Regions from separate parts of the Mesorhizobium sp. P2_A12 genome, predicted to be linked through region 2. Evidence: riboswitches for the same ligand, from Rfam matches in the RefSeq annotation. Region 2 holds a riboswitch; each other region holds the start of a gene.
The links. A riboswitch is a leader RNA that binds a small molecule or an ion and turns the genes downstream of it on or off. The one in region 2 is predicted to bind cobalamin.

Region 1 (4,185 bases), on a different contig from region 2:
ATGCTGCAACGCGGCGAGGGTTAGCGCAGCACTTCCAGCGAAGCAAGTCAAACCTTGTTCAAAACGCGGTGCTGGACGGCATATCCGAGGAAACTGGTCCGATCCGCTCCTGTTTGATTTCCTTCGTTTTTTACTCCACTTTTGTCTCCTGACATGGTTGCCGCCAAAACCCTGCTAGCATGGCCGGAATCACCAGCCAAAACGTCAGCTAACACCCTTAGAGTCCCATCCGAATGAAGGAAAAGATCTCGCTCGCCATGGCCCGGCGCATCGCGCTCGCCGCCCAGGGGTTTCTCGATCCCCGCCCCGCAGGTACCCCCGACCGCCGCCATTTCGCTCGCGTGCTGGCCCGGACCGGCCTGCTGCAGATCGATTCCGTCAGTGCGGTGGTCCGCGCCCACTATATGCCGCTCTATTCGCGCCTTGGCCCCTACCCGCTCGCCTTGCTCGACAACGCGGCCGTGACGCGCAAGCGCACGGTGTTCGAATACTGGGCGCACGAGGCCTCCTTCCTGCCGGTCGAGACATATCCGCTGATGCGCTGGCGCATGCAGCGGGCCGAGCGCGGCGATGAAATGTATCTCGGCCTGGCCAAATGGGGCCGCGAACACGCTGGCTACATCGAGGAAATCTATAGGGAAGTCGCCGATCGCGGTCCGATCGCCGCTTCCGCGCTCCAGGGCCAGAAAGGCTCGGGCGGCTGGTGGGGCTGGAGCCATGCCAAGCACGCCTTCGAATGGCTGTTCTGGGCTGGACGCATCACCACGGCCCACCGTCGCGGTTTCGAGCGGTTCTACGATCTGCCGGAGCGCGTGCTGCCGCAGGCGATCCTCGACCTGCCAGTCCCGGCGGCCGAGGACGCGCACCGCGAATTGCTGCGCATCTCGGCCCGCGCCCACGGCATCGCGACATCAGGCGACCTGCGCGACTATTTTCGCCTGTCCCCGGCCGACATGAAGGGCCGGCTGGAGGAACTGGTCGAACTCGGCGAGCTGTTGCCAGTGCGTGTCGAAGGTTGGGACAAGCCGGCTTATCTTCACAAGGACGCCCGTCTGCCACGCAAGATCGAGGCCCGCGCCCTGCTGGCGCCGTTCGATCCAGTCGTCTTCGAACGGTCGCGCACCGAGCGGCTGTTCGATTTCCACTACCGCATCGAGATCTACACCCCGGCCGAAAAGCGCCAATACGGCTACTACGTCCTGCCGTTCCTGCTCGGCGACCGGATCGTGGCGCGCGTCGACCTCAAGGCCGACCGGCCGGCCGGTGTCTTGCGCGTCCATGCGGCCTATGCCGAGCCGGGCGCGCCGCCTGAAACCGCCGCAGAACTCTTCGAGGAACTGAAGCAGATGCAGGGCTGGCTAGGCCTCGAACATATAGAAGTGACATCGGCCGGTGATTTGGGTCCGGCGCTGGCCGACTTGACCGTGTCGTAAGCCCACGTTGACACCGCCGTCCGCAAAAGCCTAAATCCGCTCCAGACGGTCTCCTCTCTTCAACGAGAGGAGCCAAGAGGGAATGCGGTGCGAAATTCCGATTTCAAATCCGCGGCTGTCCCCGCAACTGTAAGCGAAGAGCCGAGGCCGAAAGCCACTGGGATGATCCCGGGAAGGCGGCTACCCAAGGCGATGACCCGCGAGCCAGGAGACCTGCCGTCTGCGACTATAGAATCCGATCGCCCGGCGGGTTTCCGGGCAAGGAGCCCGATTTTTGGACCACGACAGCAGTTATTCCGCTGGCACAGCGGACAATTCGTCCGGCGAGAGTGATGCCCTTGCCGGCGTGACCGTCATCGTCTGTGCCTCCTGTCGTGATGAAACCGGTTCCGATGCCCATCCCCGCGCCGGCGAACTTCTGGCGGACGACACGCGCCGCGCCGCCTCTGGCGAAGACATCCGCGTCCGCAGCGTCGAATGCCTCGGCAATTGCAAGCGCCGGCTCAGTGCCGCCATCCTGCGCGATGGCTGCTGGAGCTACGTCTTCGGCGACTTGACCGCAACCAGCGGTGCCGACCTCGTCACCGGCGCAAAACTCTTCGCCACCTCGGTGGACGGCCTGATCCCATGGCGCGGCCGTCCCGACAGCCTCAAGCGCGGCCTCGTGGCCCGCATCCCTCCCCTCGACCTGCTGAAGGACTGATCATGACTGCTTCCGTCTCCCGCGTCCCCTGCACCGTCGTCACCGGCTTCCTCGGCGCCGGTAAGACGACGCTGATCCGCCATCTCCTGGAAAACGCCGGTGGCAAGCGGATCGCCATCATCGTCAATGAGTTCGGCGACATTGGCATCGACGGCGAGATCCTGAAGGGCTGCGGCATCGACACGTGCCCTGAGGAAAACATCGTCGAACTGGCCAATGGCTGCATCTGCTGCACCGTTGCCGACGATTTCGTGCCGGCGCTCGACCAGATCCTATCGCTGTCGCCGAAGGTCGACCATATCCTGATCGAGACCTCCGGCCTTGCTCTGCCCAAGCCGCTGGTCCAGGCTTTTCAGTGGCCGACGGTGAAGAGCCGCGTAACGGTCGATGGCGTCATCGCCGTGGTCGACGGTCCCGCACTCGCCGAGGGCCGCGTCGCCGACGACATGGACGCCCTTCAGGCACAGCGCGCGCAGGACCAGACGCTCGATCACGACGATCCGGTCGAGGAAGTGTTCGAGGATCAGATCGCTTGCGCCGACCTGATCATCCTGTCGAAGAGCGACCTGATGGACGCCGCCGGCTCCGCCCGCGCCAACGCCATCATCAACGAGCACATCGCTCGCGCTGTGAAGATCGTGCCGACGTCACAGGGCAAGGTCGATCCCTCGGTGCTGCTCGGTCTTGGCCTTGCCGTTGAGGACGATATCGAGAACCGCAAGACCCACCACGACGACGAACTCGACCACGAGCACGACGACTTCGACTCTTTCGTCATCGACATTGCCTCGATCGCCAATCCGGACGAGCTGGCAAAGCGCGTCGCCACCGCCGCCGAGGAAGAAAACGTGCTGCGCGTGAAAGGCTTCGTCGAGGTCGGCGGCAAGCCGATGCGGCTCTTGCTGCAAGCCGTGGGACCGCGCGTCAATCACTACTATGACCGCGCCTGGACGGCCGGCGATGACCGCCGCTCGCGTCTCGTCGTCATCGGCCTCAAGGGGCTGAACCGCCCGGCGATCGAGCGTATACTCGCCGGCTGACGCAAACCACGGGCCGCGATGCACATCCTCACCACGACCTCCGCCTCGCTCGACGATCTCGCCGAGCCGGTCGATCTGCGGCAGACGCCGGCGGATATCGTGGCCCTGTCCTTCACCGACAGCGATCTTGCCGGACTGGCGGCGGCGTGGAAGGCCGATGCCAGCCGCCTACCCTCGATGCGGCTGGCGGCCCTGCGTGACCTGCGCCATCCCATGTCCGTCGACCTCTGGGTCGACAGCGTCGCCCGCCACGCCAAGGTCATTCTCGTGCGCATTCTCGGCGGCTATGACTGGTGGCGCTACGGCTGCGACCAGCTTGCCTCGACCGCCCGCGCACGCGGCATAAAACTGGCGCTGCTGCCCGGCGAATGCCGCGAGGAGGATCTGCGCCTGATCGAAGCCTCGACGCTACCGCGTGAGGAACTCGACGGCCTGCTCGACTATTTTCGCGAGGGCGGTCCGGCCAATATGAGCGCACTGGTGCAGAATCTGGCACGGCTGGCAGGGTCTGAAGCAACAATTTCGATGCCGTTCGCCGTACCGAAGGCTGGCTACTTTGAGCCGGGCCGCGGCGTCGTCCCCTTCCCCCTCGAGGGGCAGGTAAACGCTGTGATCCCCATCCTGTTCTACCGCTCGATGCTGCTGGCCGCCGATGTCGCACCGATCGACGCCCTTTTTGAAGCGCTGCGGCAGCGCCGTATGACGCCGGTCCCCATCTTCGTCTCCAGCCTCAAGGACCCGGTATCGCTGGCGTTCGTCGAAACCGCGCTGGCCTCGTTGAAACCTGCCGCCATCGTCACCGCGACCGCCTTCGCGTCCGGCGCCGAACCCGGCGTCGAAACCCTGTTCGATCGTGCCGGCGTGCCGGTCTTCCAGGTCATCGTCGCCACCACCCGCCGCGACATCTGGGAAAACAACCAGCGTGGGCTGGCGCCCGCCGACCTCGCAATACATGTCGTGCTGCCCGAACTCGACGGCCGCATCCTGGCCGGCGCCATTTCCTTCAAGG
Region 2 (4,185 bases):
CTTCGGCATCGATCTCGGGGAGTCGCAAAGCAGCGGTGTTCTCGAAAACCGGTGCCACTTCCTCCTTGCCGTCCGGCAGTGCCAGCCATGTCTGCAGGCCGGAGACCGACATCGGCGCGCCTCGCAATTCCTCCGGCGTGCGCTCGGAATGGACGATGCCGCGGCCGGCGGTCATCAAATTCACGTCGCCGGGCTGGATGACCATTTCGGTGCCGAGTGAATCGCGATGCCTGATCTTGCCGTCGAACAGATAGGTCACCGTCGACAGCCCGATATGCGGATGCGGACGGACATCGAGCGCCTGGCCCGCGCGCAGGATCGCCGGGCCCATGCGGTCGAAGAAGATGAAAGGCCCGACGAGCCGTCTTTTGGCGGTCGGCAGAGCGCGGCGTACCTGGAAACCACCAATGTCCTTGGCGTTCGGGATGACCATCAGTTCGATCTGGTCGCTGGCAAAGGCGTCGCCGACTTCAGGGTCTTTCCCGGGGAAGAAGCTCATGGACTCTCCTTGTCAGCGGCCGTCGCTGGTTGTTGGATCAGGCAAAACGGATCGCCGATTTTGCCCGTGCCTTGGCGGCCACCTCTTCGCGATTGCGAGGATGCTGATGGGTTTCGAGGGAATCGAGAAGCTCACGCGCCGATGCCGCGATGGCTTCGACCGCATGATCGAAGGCGTGCTGGTTCTGCTTCGAAGGTCGCGTCGTTCCGCTCAATTTGCGAACAAACTGAAGTGCGGCGTCGCGCACCTCGTCATTGGTTGCCGGCGGATCAAAATTGAACAGGGTCTTGATGTTTCTGCACATCGTTTGCGAACCTCCTCTTGTCCTGAAGCCGTTTCAATCGGGACGGCTGCTATCCTCGACCATGATCATGTCCAAAAGCCAGTGAGGCAAGACCATCGTTCGGGAGCATGACTCAGTCGGCGTCGAGCGGCTCCGTTCCAACCGGCTTGCCGTCGCGCGACAGTCTGATCTTCTCGACCTTGTCCTCGGCGGCCTTCAGCAGCCGGTCGCAATGCGCCTTTAGCGCCTCGCCGCGCTCATAGATCCTGATCGACTGGTCGAGCGGCACGTCGCCACGTTCCAGATCATCGACGATCTTTTCCAATGCGTCGAGTGCCTGTTCGAAGCTCATCGCCTTGACGTCTTCGTTGGTCTCTCCAGCCATCATTCATCCTTTCATCAGTCGCCCGACATGGGCGGCGACCGAAAATGCCAGCCCCTGCAGATCGTAGCCACCCTCGAGCAGGCTGACGAGCCGGTTGCCGCTGTGGCGCGTGGCGCGCTGCATCAGTTGGCCGGTCGCCCAGTCGAAATCATCCTCGGTCAGGTTGATCTCTGCCAGCGGATCGCGATGGTGCGCGTCGAAACCGGCCGAAATGATAATCAGGTCGGGCGCGAAATTGTCGAGCGCCGGCAGGACACGCGACAGCAAGGCATCGCGGAAAACCTCGCTGCCGGTCTGCGGCGCCAGCGGCGCGTTGACGATGTTGCCGGCGCCGGTTTCGCTCTTCGCCCCGGTGCCGGGATAAAGCGGCATCTGGTGCGTCGAGCAATAAAGCACCGACGGATCGTCCCAGAAAATATCCTGCGTGCCGTTGCCGTGATGCACGTCCCAATCGACGACGGCAACGCGCTCGACGCCATGTTTCTTCTGCGCGTAGCGCGCCGCAATCGCCGCCGTGTTGAAGAGGCAGAAGCCCATGGCCGTGGTTTTTTCGGCGTGGTGGCCAGGCGGCCGGGCGGCGACGAAGACGTTGTCAGCGCGGCCGGCAAAGACATCGTCGACGGCGGCGTTGGCGGCGCCGATCGCGGTGATCGCCGCTTGCCAGCTCTTCGGACTGACTGACGTGTCGGCGTCGATGCGGGCGATGCCCTCGTCGGGAATGGCGGCGCGGACGCGGGCGACGAAATCGGCGGGGTGCGCGTAGAGAATGGTGGCCTCGTCGCCTTCGGGCGCCGTGATGCGGTCGAGCCCGACAAACGCCTCATCGTCGAGCACCCGCTCGATGGCGCGCAAGCGGTCCGGCCGCTCGGGGTGACCGGGCGGCGTGATGTGCTCAAGGAAGATCGGATGGGTGTAGAGACGAGTGGCCATCCTCCCTATCTAGTGCCCCGACGTCGCGATGGCCATGCGTCGTAGCCTGATGGCTGGGGAAAATCACACATGCGTCCATTGGTGTCGCTGCAGGCATTGGCGTCGTCAGCGCTTCGGCGTAAGGTCACTGCCACTGCCTGGTGCCCGCCGCAAGCGGGAGAATCGGGAACACGGTTGAACTCCGTGGCGTGCCCAACGCTGTAAGGGGGACCGCGCCGGTAAATGCCACTGTCGATGACGGGAAGGCACCGGACGCGGGTTGATCCCGAGCCAGAAGACCGGCCTGGCAGGCATCGTCATCCGCATGGTCAGGCGGACGGCATCTACTGCAATCGCAAGGGGACACGCGATGCCGGAACACATGACCGCCTCTGTTGGCGACGGATTTGACCAGAGTGCGCGCGACGCTGTCTATCGCGCCATGTTTACAAGGCGCGACGTGCGCAGCCATTTCCTGCCAACCGCGCTCGACGATGAGGTGCTGGCGCGGCTGCTGCTTGCCGCTCACCACGCCCCCTCGGTCGGCTTCATGCAGCCTTGGAATTTCATCGTCATTCGCGATGCGGAGCGACGGGAAAAAGTGCGTGACCTGTTCCTGGCGGCGCGAGAGCAGGAACTGCCGGCCATCGCGGAAGAGCGACAGGCGCTCTACCGCAAGCTCAAGCTCGAAGGCATCTGCGAAAGCGCGCTCAACATCTGCATCACCTGCGACCGGCAGCGCTCGAAGGGTTCGCCGCTGGGGCGCTGGCACAATCCGGAGATGGACCTCTACAGCACGGTTTGCGCGGTGCAGAATTTCTGGCTGGCGGCGCGCGCCGAAGGCGTCGGTGTCGGCTGGGTCAGCATCATCGAGGCCCAAGCGCTGAAACAGCTTCTGTCGATTCCCGAGCATGTGACGCCGGTCGCCTATCTCTGCGTCGGCCGTGTTTCCGAGTTCGCGCCAAAGCCGGACCTCGAAGCGCATGGCTGGGGCCGCCGGTTGCCGCTGCCGGAACTGATCATGAGCGAGACCTTTTGCGGGCAAGGTGAAGCGCTGCTCAAATCGACCCTGACGCGCCTCAGCGGGGTCGATGCCGCACCGGCAACCACTGCCGATCAGCGTGTCGCGCCGGCCGTGCCCCAGCGCGAACCGCCGAAAGAGGCCAGCGCCTTGTCCTTGAGTTCCCTGAACTTCGAAGACGCCTCGGCCAGCCGGGCGTCCCAGGCGGGATCGGGCACCTGGCCCTCGATGGTCCTGAAATAGACCTGCATCAGGCAGGCGATGGCGAAGGGCTCGATGAACGCCGCCTTGAAGGCCCAGGCGAAGACGATGGCGAGCACGAAGGCCCAGCCGGCAAGCTGCCCGGGCATGAGGAAAAGAATGGCGCCGGCCGGGGCCAGCATCAGCAGGAAGATAACGAACGAGACGCCCCACATGATGACCGCCAGCCAGACGGCGTTCTTGACCATGATCTTGCCGTTCTGGGCATAGAGCACGACGCCTTGCCGCGCCGTCTCGAACGGCGAGGCTGAATTGATACGGATGTTGTAGCCCAGGATGATCTCGTCGACATAGGTCAGCGACAGGCGGATCACCGTGTTGATGAAGCTGACCAGGCCGCTCAGGCCCGGGATCGGCAGGAAGGCGGCGATGCCGCCGAGCAACCCGGTAATGGCGCGGATGGCGCCCTTGACCAGCTGGTCGACGACGAAAAGGATGTTGGCCTCGGCAAAACGTTGGGTCACGATATCCTTGGCATAGGCGATCTGGTCCTGGCCGTCGGGAATGTCGCGGCCGTCGATCAGATGGACCATGACGGCTATATGGCCGGCCTTGACGACATAGAGGATGTATTCGCGGATCCAGTAGACAGCGATCGAGACGACGCCGAAGCCGACCACCCCGCCCCACAGGGCAAAGGACAGCGGCCCGTCGGGATCGGTGGAGATATGGCCAACGCCGTAGCCAACGGAGGCGCCCGTGCCGGTCGCCACGATATACGCCAGCGTGATGCCGAAATAGACGATCATGCGAAAGACAATGAACGGCCAGGTCCGCATCATGATGGACACCGACCTCCCGATATCAAAATCCCACATGCCCCGAAT
Region 3 (4,185 bases), on a different contig from region 2:
GGGAAGGTCGTCTCGGACGAAGGACCAGTTGAGGATCGTCACCGGGCCGGTAAGCATGCCCTTCACCGGCTTCGGCGTCAGCGACTGGGCATCTCGCCACCAGTGTACTGTCATCGGATTTTGTCGCGACACATCTCCAATGATGATCGGGGGGCGCACAAAGCGCGAGCCATAGCTCTGCACCCAGCCGTGTTGCGTGAAGGCGAAGCCGCAGAGCTGCTCAGCGAAATACTGCACCATATCGTTGCGCTCGAATTCGCCGTGGACCAGCACATCGAGTCCGATCTCTTCTTGCCAGCGAACGGCGGCTTCTATCTCTTTCTTCAGGAACGCCTCGTAGTCGACGTAACTCAGCTCGCCCTTGGCATGAGCTGCCCGCGCCTTGCGAACCTCGGCTGTTTGCGGGAAGGAGCCGATCGTCGTGGTGGGGAAGAAAGGCAAACCAAACGTGTCGGCCTGAAGCTTGGAGCGCACGTCGAATGCGCTCTTCCGGCGCGTCATGGCGACCTTGATGCTGGCGACCCGGCCTTCGACGAGCGGATCATGCACCTTCGCGGATGTCGCGCGAATGGCGGCAGCCTGAGCCGACGCCTCCAGTTCGGCGGCGACCGCGTCCCGGCCTTCGGCCAGCGCACGGGCGAGCACGACCAGCTCGTCGGCTTTTTGCGCCGCGAAGGCGAGCCACGACTTCACATCCGCATCGAGGGCCGTCTCCATGTCCAGGTCGATCGGCACATGCAGCATCGAGCAGGACGGGGCGATCTCCACGCGGTCCAGCGGCCAGCCGGCGACGATCGGCTTGATGCGGTCAAGTATGGCAGGCAGGTTCGCGCGCCACACGTTGCGGCCGTCGATCAGCCCGAGCGAGAGCACAAGGTCCTTCTGCGCGAGCCGGCCGACGGTCTCCAACTGCTCTGGAGCGCGCACGAGATCGACATGCAGTCCCGCCACGGGCAGGGAAATCGCGGTCTCGAGATTGTCGCCCAGCGATCCGAAATAGGTAGCGACCATGATCTTCAACTCCGGTGCTGCTTTCGACAGCCGGCAGTAGGCGAATTGGAGCGCATCCCGTTCGTTGGGAATCAGATCCAGCACGAGCGCCGGCTCATCGATCTGCACCCAATCGGCTCCCGCGAGCTTCAGCCTCCGCAGGAGCTCCTCGTAGACGGGCAGCAGCCGTGGCAGGAGCGCGATAGGGTTGAAACCTTCCTCAGGTGACTTCGCCAACTTGAGAAAGGTAACCGGTCCAAGCAGGACCGGGCGCGTGTGGATGCCGAGCGCCCTGGCCTCGAGGAAATGATCGACCGGTTTCGCCGACGAGAGGGCAAAGCTCTGATCGTCGGTAAGTTCCGGCACAATGTAGTGATAGTTGGTGTCGAACCACTTGGTCATTTCCATCGCGGCAAGGCCATGCCCGTTGGCCGCATGCTTGTCACCAGCATGTCCACAATCCGCGGCCTGACCTTGGTTGCCGCGCGCCATGGCGAAATAGGTATCGAGTGGGACCTCGCCGTCAGTCCAGGCGTATCGTGCCGGCACGGCGCCGACCATGGCGACGGTGTCGAGCACATGGTCATAAAGCGAGAAATCGCTGGACGGGATTTTCGACACGCCGTGGTCGTGCTGCTCCCTCCAGCTGGCGGCGCGTAGCCCCTTCGCCGTCGCGAGCAGGTCGGCAGCGGGAGATTTTCCGGACCAGTAGCTTTCAAGCGCGAATTTTAGTTCCCGCCGTCGACCGATACGCGGCACGCCGAGCGTTGCCACAGGAATTTGTTGAGAGACAGTCATGCCATACCCCGATGGTTGGGGCGTGGGGACAAGGAACGCGCGAGCAGGCGGCACGAAGCCGGGCTACCGCGACCACCGAGACACCCCGCCCGTGGACGTTGTTCGTCGTGGCAGGTCTCCTGGCTCGCGGGTCAAAGCCTCTGCCCGTCTTCCCGAGGCCGTTCGCCTCAGTGACACCAATGGGCTTGGCTCGCCGCTAACAGTTGCGGGGGCAGCGCCGGCATCGCACCGGCTTCCCTCTTAGCTCCGCTACGGCAGTGCCGCGCGGAGAACCACGACATGCGCACAATCACAGCAGCTTCGCTCCTTGTCAATACATATAACGAGATGTTTATGTGATGATGCGAATAATGCCCTTGCGCTGATCGGTCTCTTTCGCCCAAAGCCGCATACGATGCCGCCTCTCATCAGTGCAGGCTCGGAGAGGTCCTTGTCCCCATCGGCGACGCCGGATCAGATCGAGGTCGCCGGGCTCAAAGGGCGTAAAGTCGGGCCAGGTCGTCACGGTCAGCCGGGAAATCCCGGTATTTGTTCCCGCTCGGCTTCGCTCAGCGTGCTTGCGCACTCGCCCATCAGCACGCTGATAACCATGTCCGGAAGCGGAAAGGAGAGGTGGCGCCTCAGGTCGGCGGAACTGGGGCTGGGCCTCCAGCGTCTCGAACAACTGAGCGGCGATCGCCTCGACCTGCTGCGCGAGCAGCTTCACCCTGCGATTGCTGAAGGCCGGCGCCACGATCGTGCGTAACCGGGCATGCTCGCCCCCCTCGTGCGAGACCAGCCACCCCGGCGAACCGAGAATCACCGAATCCGGGGTGAATGCCGCACTCTCTAAGCGACGGAAGGGCGGAAGCTGACCGGCAGGCGCTGCGGGCAGCGAATGACGTAAGACGGCATGTAGACGACGTCCTCCGCGGCGATGGTCAGGGCCAGATCCTCCAGCCGCCCGAACAGCGCGGGGAAGGCGCAGCGCAATTCCAGGCGCGCCAGCGCAGCGCCCAGGCAGGAATGCGGCCCCTCGCCGAATGACAAATGCGGGTTGTGCCGCCGGGTGACATCGAACCTGTCGGCGCCGGGACCGAAGGCCTTTTCGTCCCGGTTCGCCGCATGGAACGCCATCAGGACGGCATCGCCGCGGCGGACCATGCATCCGTCGATCTCCACGTCCTGGGTGGCATAGCGGAACGGCAGATTGGCCGCTGAGCTGCCCCAGCGCAGGATCTCCTCGATCGCCTGTGACCAAGGAACTTGGCCGCTGCGCACCAGGTGCAGTTGCTGCGGATGCGTCAGCAATGCCAGCACGCCATTGCCGATGACGCTGGCGGTGGTCACGAAGCCCGCAGAGAGCACCATGAACAGCATGTCGATGAGCTCGGTGTCGGAAACGAGCTCGCCTTTGTCACGGGCGACGATCAGGGCCGAAGCCAGATCATCGCCGAGCTGGCCCCGCTTGAGCGCGATAAGGCGACGGAAGAACTCCGGGATGCGCTGCCGCGTCTGTCGCACCTCTTCGGCTGTGGCGGAGGTGTTGGCCAGGCTGTAGGTGAGCGCGACGATCTCTTCACGCTGTTCGTCCGGCAAACCGAACAGTTCGGCAATCACGTTGGTGGGCAGCGGAACGGCGAACTCGCACATCAGATCGGCACTGCCGCCGCGCTGCGCCATCTCGGCCAGGAGTCGATCGACGCATTGTTCGATCCGTGGCGCCAGCAAGGCGATACGACTGGGCGCGAAGCTGCTGGACAGCAGGCCGCGCAAGCGACGGTGATCGGCGCCGTGCGCCGTGGTCATGTTGTCCACTTTGCATATCCCGATCAGCGGATGATCCTCGGGAATCTCGCCGTCCTGCAGCGCCCGCCACTGTCGCCAGTCCTTGTTGAAACGGTGGTCGGAAAGCATCTGCCTGAGCGTCTGGTGACGGCCTGCCGCCCAGGCCACCACACCGCCTGGCAGCGACACTCGCGCCATCCCCCCCTGCTGCAGAATCGCAGAAGAAAGACGATCAAGTTGCGTGGGAGCGGCCGGCACACCGATCACGTCGCAATGATCGTTTTCTACGCGCATGCCAACAACTCCTTTAAGAACCATCGCGGGTCCACTTCTCGGCACGGATGATCCGCGCGCGGACTTCGAAAAGTGCCCCTTTTGTGTGGTTCGTCCTCAGAAGCGGTAGGTGAGACCTGCGCCTATCAACCAGGGATCGAGCTTGGCCTTGCCCGTGAGCTTGGCGCCGGCGACAGTGACGTCGAAGTCGGGCTTGAGGAAAAGCTTCTTCACGTCGAAGTTGACGCCCCAGTGCCGATCTACCATGTAGTCGAATCCAACCTGCAGCGCGGCGCCGAATGTGTTCTTGACCTTGAGATCATCGGCGCTGCCGACTTGCTGATGATAGAAGATCGT
Region 4 (4,185 bases), on a different contig from region 2:
AACCGCGGCGCCGTCTTCCGCCGGCAAGGTGAACGGTGCCGGGATCTCCTCCACAACAGGCGCGGCAAAGCTCTCCTGGTGGTATTTCGTCATGTCGAAGCCGGCGGCGTCTAGCATGCCGCGCACGGCGCGCATGAAGGGATCGGGGCCGCAGCAGAAGATTTCGCGCTCGCGGAAATCGGGCGCCAGCAAGGGCAGCCGGATCGCGTCGATGCGGCCCATATGGCCGAACCAGCCCTCGCGGCTGGACCGCTCCTCGATCATGAAACCGAGCGACAGACCCGGCATGTGGCTGCCGAGCAGTTCGAGCTCCTTGCGGAAAATGATCTCTTCCGGGCGCCGTGCGCAGTTGACGAACCCGACATCGGTCCATGGCGCGCAGTCATTGAGCCAGCGTAGCATCGACATCATCGGCGTCACGCCGGAGCCGGCTGAAATGAACAGGTACTTGGCCGCCGGGTGGCTGTGCAGCGAAAAGTCGCCGGTCGGCCCATAGGCCTTGACGTGCGAACCGGGCGTCAGATGATCGAACATCCAGCGTGTGCCGATGCTGCCCGCTTGCGCCTTGATCGTCACTGCGATCGAGAACGGCCGCGATGGCGAAGACGACAGCGTATAGGTGCGCATCAGCGGCCCGTCGGCGGTCGGCAGTTCCAGCGTCACGAACTGACCCGGCTTGTAGCGGAACCAGGTCTGGTTGTCGGAGCGGAAGGTGAAGGTCTTCACATCAGGCGCTTCGTCGCTGACGCCGATCACTTCCAGCACCTGGAGCCTGTCGTTCCAGGGCGTCATCTGGTCGAGATGGCGATAGAGGCCGAGATCGGTCATCGCATTCATCCTTTTGTCCTCACTATTGCCCTATGCATGTCGAGATCCCAAAACCACTGCGCACTTTTGGGCGACATGCACTAGGCAACGCTGCGCAGCGCCGGCCGGCCGCCTTCGGCAAGGCGCGGGCCGATGAACGACGCGTACCACTCGACGAACTGGATGACGCCACCCTCATGCAGCTCCGAATAGGGGCCGGGCTCGTAGGCGGGCGACAGGATGCCGAAGGCGTTTTCCTCGACGATCCGCCGGTCCTGGTCGTTCGTCTCGGTCCAGACGTGGGTGAGTTCGTCGAGATCGTAATCGACGCCTTCGACCGCATCCTTGTGGACCAGCCATTTGGTCGTTACCGCCGTCTCCGTGGCGCTGATCGGCAACACCCGGAAGGTGACGGCGTGGTCGCCCAGGATGTGGTTCCAGGTCGTCGGATAGTGATAGAGCAGCAGGGAACCGATGCGGTCGGTCGAAACGCTGTCGGACAGGTTCTTCTTGACCGCACGCTTTCCCGTCATCGTGTAGCTGACGGCGTCGCGCAACAGCGGCGCGCGGGTGGCGCGGTACTGTCCGGCCGGGTCGATGCGGAATTTGCTTGGCAGGCCGGCTGCTTCGCATTTCGCCCAGTGCGCAAGCATTTCCGGGTCGCTGTCGGCGCCTTGCACGCCGGTCACCGTGGGTGCCTCCGGAAACGTCTTGCAGAGCTCCGGATGATTGCCGGCGCAATGATAGCACTCGCGGTTGTTTTCCCAGACCAGCTTCCAGTTGCCCTTCTCGACAATGGTCGACTCGAACGCCACCTTGGCCTCGCGCAGCCGGTGCGGCAAAAGGTAGGGCTCGATCATCGCGCGCATCGGTGCGAAATCCGCCGGCTCCTTGGCCAGGCAGATGAAAATGTAGCCACCGACGCTTTCGCAGGCGACTGGCTTCAAGCCGAACTGGCTCTTGTCGAAACCGTCGGCCATCTGCCTGGCAAACAACAGCCTTCCGTCCAGCTCATAGGTCCATTGGTGATAGGGGCAGACCAGCTTTGCCGCCGTGCCCTTGTCGGAATTGCAGACGCGGCTGCCGCGATGGCGGCAGGAATTGTGGAAGGCGTTGATATTGCCCTTCTGGTCGCGGACAAGCACGACTGGATAGTCGCCAATCTGCGCCGTGATGTAACTGCCCGGCTTCGGCAGCTCGCAATCATGACCGATGAACAGCCAGTCGCGATACCAGATCAGCTCCATGTCGAGCTTGAAATAGTCTGGATCGGTGTAGAAGGGCTGTTCCAGCGAAAAGCCTTGCCGGCGCCCACTCAAGAGCCTCAGCATGTCGTTGCGAGCATCCATGTCCTGTCCTCGTTTCTAAGGACTGAACTGGTGGTGACGGAGGAAGGATTGGACGCAGGCCGGCGATCCGCCGGACATGCACTATCCACCTCTTGACCGCCCACCGCGATCAGTCGAGTCTAGACATCTCGGGCTGGTTTCCGGGCTCTGGAGTTGTCCTTGCGGACCATCGCGACACCTTCCCAGGCGATTGCCCAGTGGTCTCCCGTTGCGACTTGAACTCCACCACCGTTGCGGGGGCAGCGCCGGATTCTGACCGGCTTCCCAATTCTCCACCTCGTCGTCACGAAGCGGCACCTGAGATGGCATGATCTAATCACGATCGCGGGCGCGCCATCGGCATGAAAACGACATCGTATCCATGCGGCGCGACACGCTTGCGAAACGTTCCGGTGGGCGATCGCGGAGCGGAAGCCCTATCTCTTGGGCAACCATAGCCGGCTGCAATATCGCCGAATCTGCCCCCTTGTCGGGAAGCAAAGAAGGCTATCGGTATCGAAAAGTGACTATTAGCAGCCTCTAAAATCGAACCGAACGGTTCGTTTCTGTTGACGGTGCGTGCAGGACGTGTGAACGCTGGGCCTCCGACACAGTTGGTGATCGGGGTGGCTGTTTTGTACAACTATTTGATATAACTTAGAAAAACATTGAGTGTGGAAACCCCTGGCACAATTTCAAGTGGTGGATTCTTGGTCCACGCGGAACAACTTCGTGATTGGAAATGACTGGATGGCTCTCCCACATCGGGGCTGTCCGGAACGACGCGATTTCTTTCCAAGACACGCCGCTAGACGGACGGCAAAAATAAGAAATACTGGAGTACCAAAAAATGAAAAAGATCATCCTCACTGCCGCCGCCCTTCTGGCCATTTCCGGCAGCGCCTTCGCGAACAGCGACCACTATGGTTCGAATGCCCCGGCAGCCACCGCTGCTGTCGACAGCTCGTACACCGCTTCGACCAAGAAGTCGGAGCCGGCTGCTCAGACGCCTGCCCAGGGTAGCAACCGTAACCTCTTCGGCAACAACTAACAGCCGATTCCCAGGGGCGGCGGGCTCTCCCGCCGTCCTGGCGAAAACCAGAATTCAGGAGACTTGAAATGAAGAAGATCATGCTTGCTGCCGCCGCCGTCCTGGCGATCTCCGGCAGCGCTTTCGCCGCCAGCGACAACTACGGTTCGAATGGCGCAAACCAGCCTGCTGTCGGTTCGGTTGACAACTCGCAAACGAGCTCGATCCGCAGCAGCGGTGGTTTCGTCGGCAAGCTGCTCAACTCGTCGGGTGACGTAGAGAAGTCCGCCCCTCAGAGCGCCGACCGCGACCTCTTCGGCAATCACTAACAGCCGAAGTTGATTTCCAAAAAAGAGCGGCGGGCCCCGCCSCTCTTTTCGTGTCGAGACTTGGTTCTGTCTCAAGCCGCCTTTACTTCCGGCTGACGGAGCGAGAAGGAGTGCCCGTCCGCGTCGAAGATGTGAAGGTCGTTCGCGTCCGCGCTCAGCCGCAGCGTCGCACCGCGTTTGACCTCGACATTGCCAGGCAGCTTGGTCACCAGGGGCAGGTCGGCGCGGCCGATGTCGACATAGACAAGCTGGACCTCGCCGAGTTGCTCGACATAGTCGACCGTCCCCTCGAACAGATAGTCCGTGCCGCTGGCGATGATCAGATCTTCCGGCCGCACGCCGAAACTCACCGCAGCACCCTTTGCCGAAGCCGGCGTCGCGATCGGCACGCTTGCCTTGCGCCCGCCGACATGGCTGATGACGGTCGGGTTTCCGGTCTTGTCGATGGTAGCCGGCAGAATGTTCATGGCCGGCGAGCCGATGAACTGGGCAACGAACAGGTTGCCGGGCTTCTTGTAGAGGTCCATCGGCGTGCCGACCTGCTCGATATGGCCTTCCTTGAGCACCACGATGCGATCGGCCAGCGTCATCGCCTCGACCTGGTCGTGGGTGACGTAGATCATGGTCGTGTTGGGCATCGATTCCTTGAGCTTGGCGATCTCGATGCGGGTGGCGACCCGCAGTGCGGCGT

Region 1: another riboswitch for cobalamin. It lies ahead of AC1DZU_RS25360 (DUF1636 family protein); the one in region 2 lies ahead of bluB (5,6-dimethylbenzimidazole synthase).
Region 3: another riboswitch for cobalamin. It lies ahead of metE (5-methyltetrahydropteroyltriglutamate--homocysteine S-methyltransferase); the one in region 2 lies ahead of bluB (5,6-dimethylbenzimidazole synthase).
Region 4: another riboswitch for cobalamin. It lies ahead of AC1DZU_RS02735 (aromatic ring-hydroxylating oxygenase subunit alpha); the one in region 2 lies ahead of bluB (5,6-dimethylbenzimidazole synthase).

What each region holds. Positions count from the first base shown of each region.
Region 1 is NZ_JBFUCU010000013.1:103,489-107,673, forward strand. It holds gene AC1DZU_RS25355 (winged helix-turn-helix domain-containing protein) at 234-1,433, shown strand; cobalamin riboswitch at 1,463-1,668, shown strand; gene AC1DZU_RS25360 (DUF1636 family protein) at 1,708-2,136, shown strand; gene cobW (cobalamin biosynthesis protein CobW) at 2,139-3,176, shown strand; gene cobN (cobaltochelatase subunit CobN) at 3,195-4,185, shown strand, end outside.
Region 2 is NZ_JBFUCU010000003.1:240,298-244,482, forward strand. It holds gene AC1DZU_RS08710 (pirin family protein) at 1-499, opposite strand, end outside; gene AC1DZU_RS08715 (DUF2277 domain-containing protein) at 537-803, opposite strand; gene AC1DZU_RS08720 (exodeoxyribonuclease VII small subunit) at 916-1,167, opposite strand; gene AC1DZU_RS08725 (histone deacetylase family protein) at 1,171-2,097, opposite strand; cobalamin riboswitch at 2,219-2,398, shown strand; partial or broken gene bluB (5,6-dimethylbenzimidazole synthase) at 2,459-3,076, shown strand; gene AC1DZU_RS08735 (hypothetical protein) at 3,193-4,176, opposite strand.
Region 3 is NZ_JBFUCU010000028.1:22,989-27,173, reverse strand. It holds gene metE (5-methyltetrahydropteroyltriglutamate--homocysteine S-methyltransferase) at 1-1,764, opposite strand, end outside; cobalamin riboswitch at 1,881-2,080, opposite strand; partial or broken gene AC1DZU_RS32295 (cytochrome P450) at 2,356-2,650, opposite strand; gene AC1DZU_RS32290 (cytochrome P450 family protein) at 2,617-3,849, opposite strand; gene AC1DZU_RS32285 (OmpW/AlkL family protein) at 3,946-4,185, opposite strand, start outside.
Region 4 is NZ_JBFUCU010000001.1:559,697-563,881, forward strand. It holds gene AC1DZU_RS02730 (FAD-binding oxidoreductase) at 1-828, opposite strand, end outside; gene AC1DZU_RS02735 (aromatic ring-hydroxylating oxygenase subunit alpha) at 909-2,156, opposite strand; cobalamin riboswitch at 2,271-2,472, opposite strand; gene AC1DZU_RS02740 (DUF680 domain-containing protein) at 2,986-3,186, shown strand; gene AC1DZU_RS02745 (DUF680 domain-containing protein) at 3,255-3,494, shown strand; gene AC1DZU_RS02750 (ABC transporter ATP-binding protein) at 3,566-4,185, opposite strand, start outside.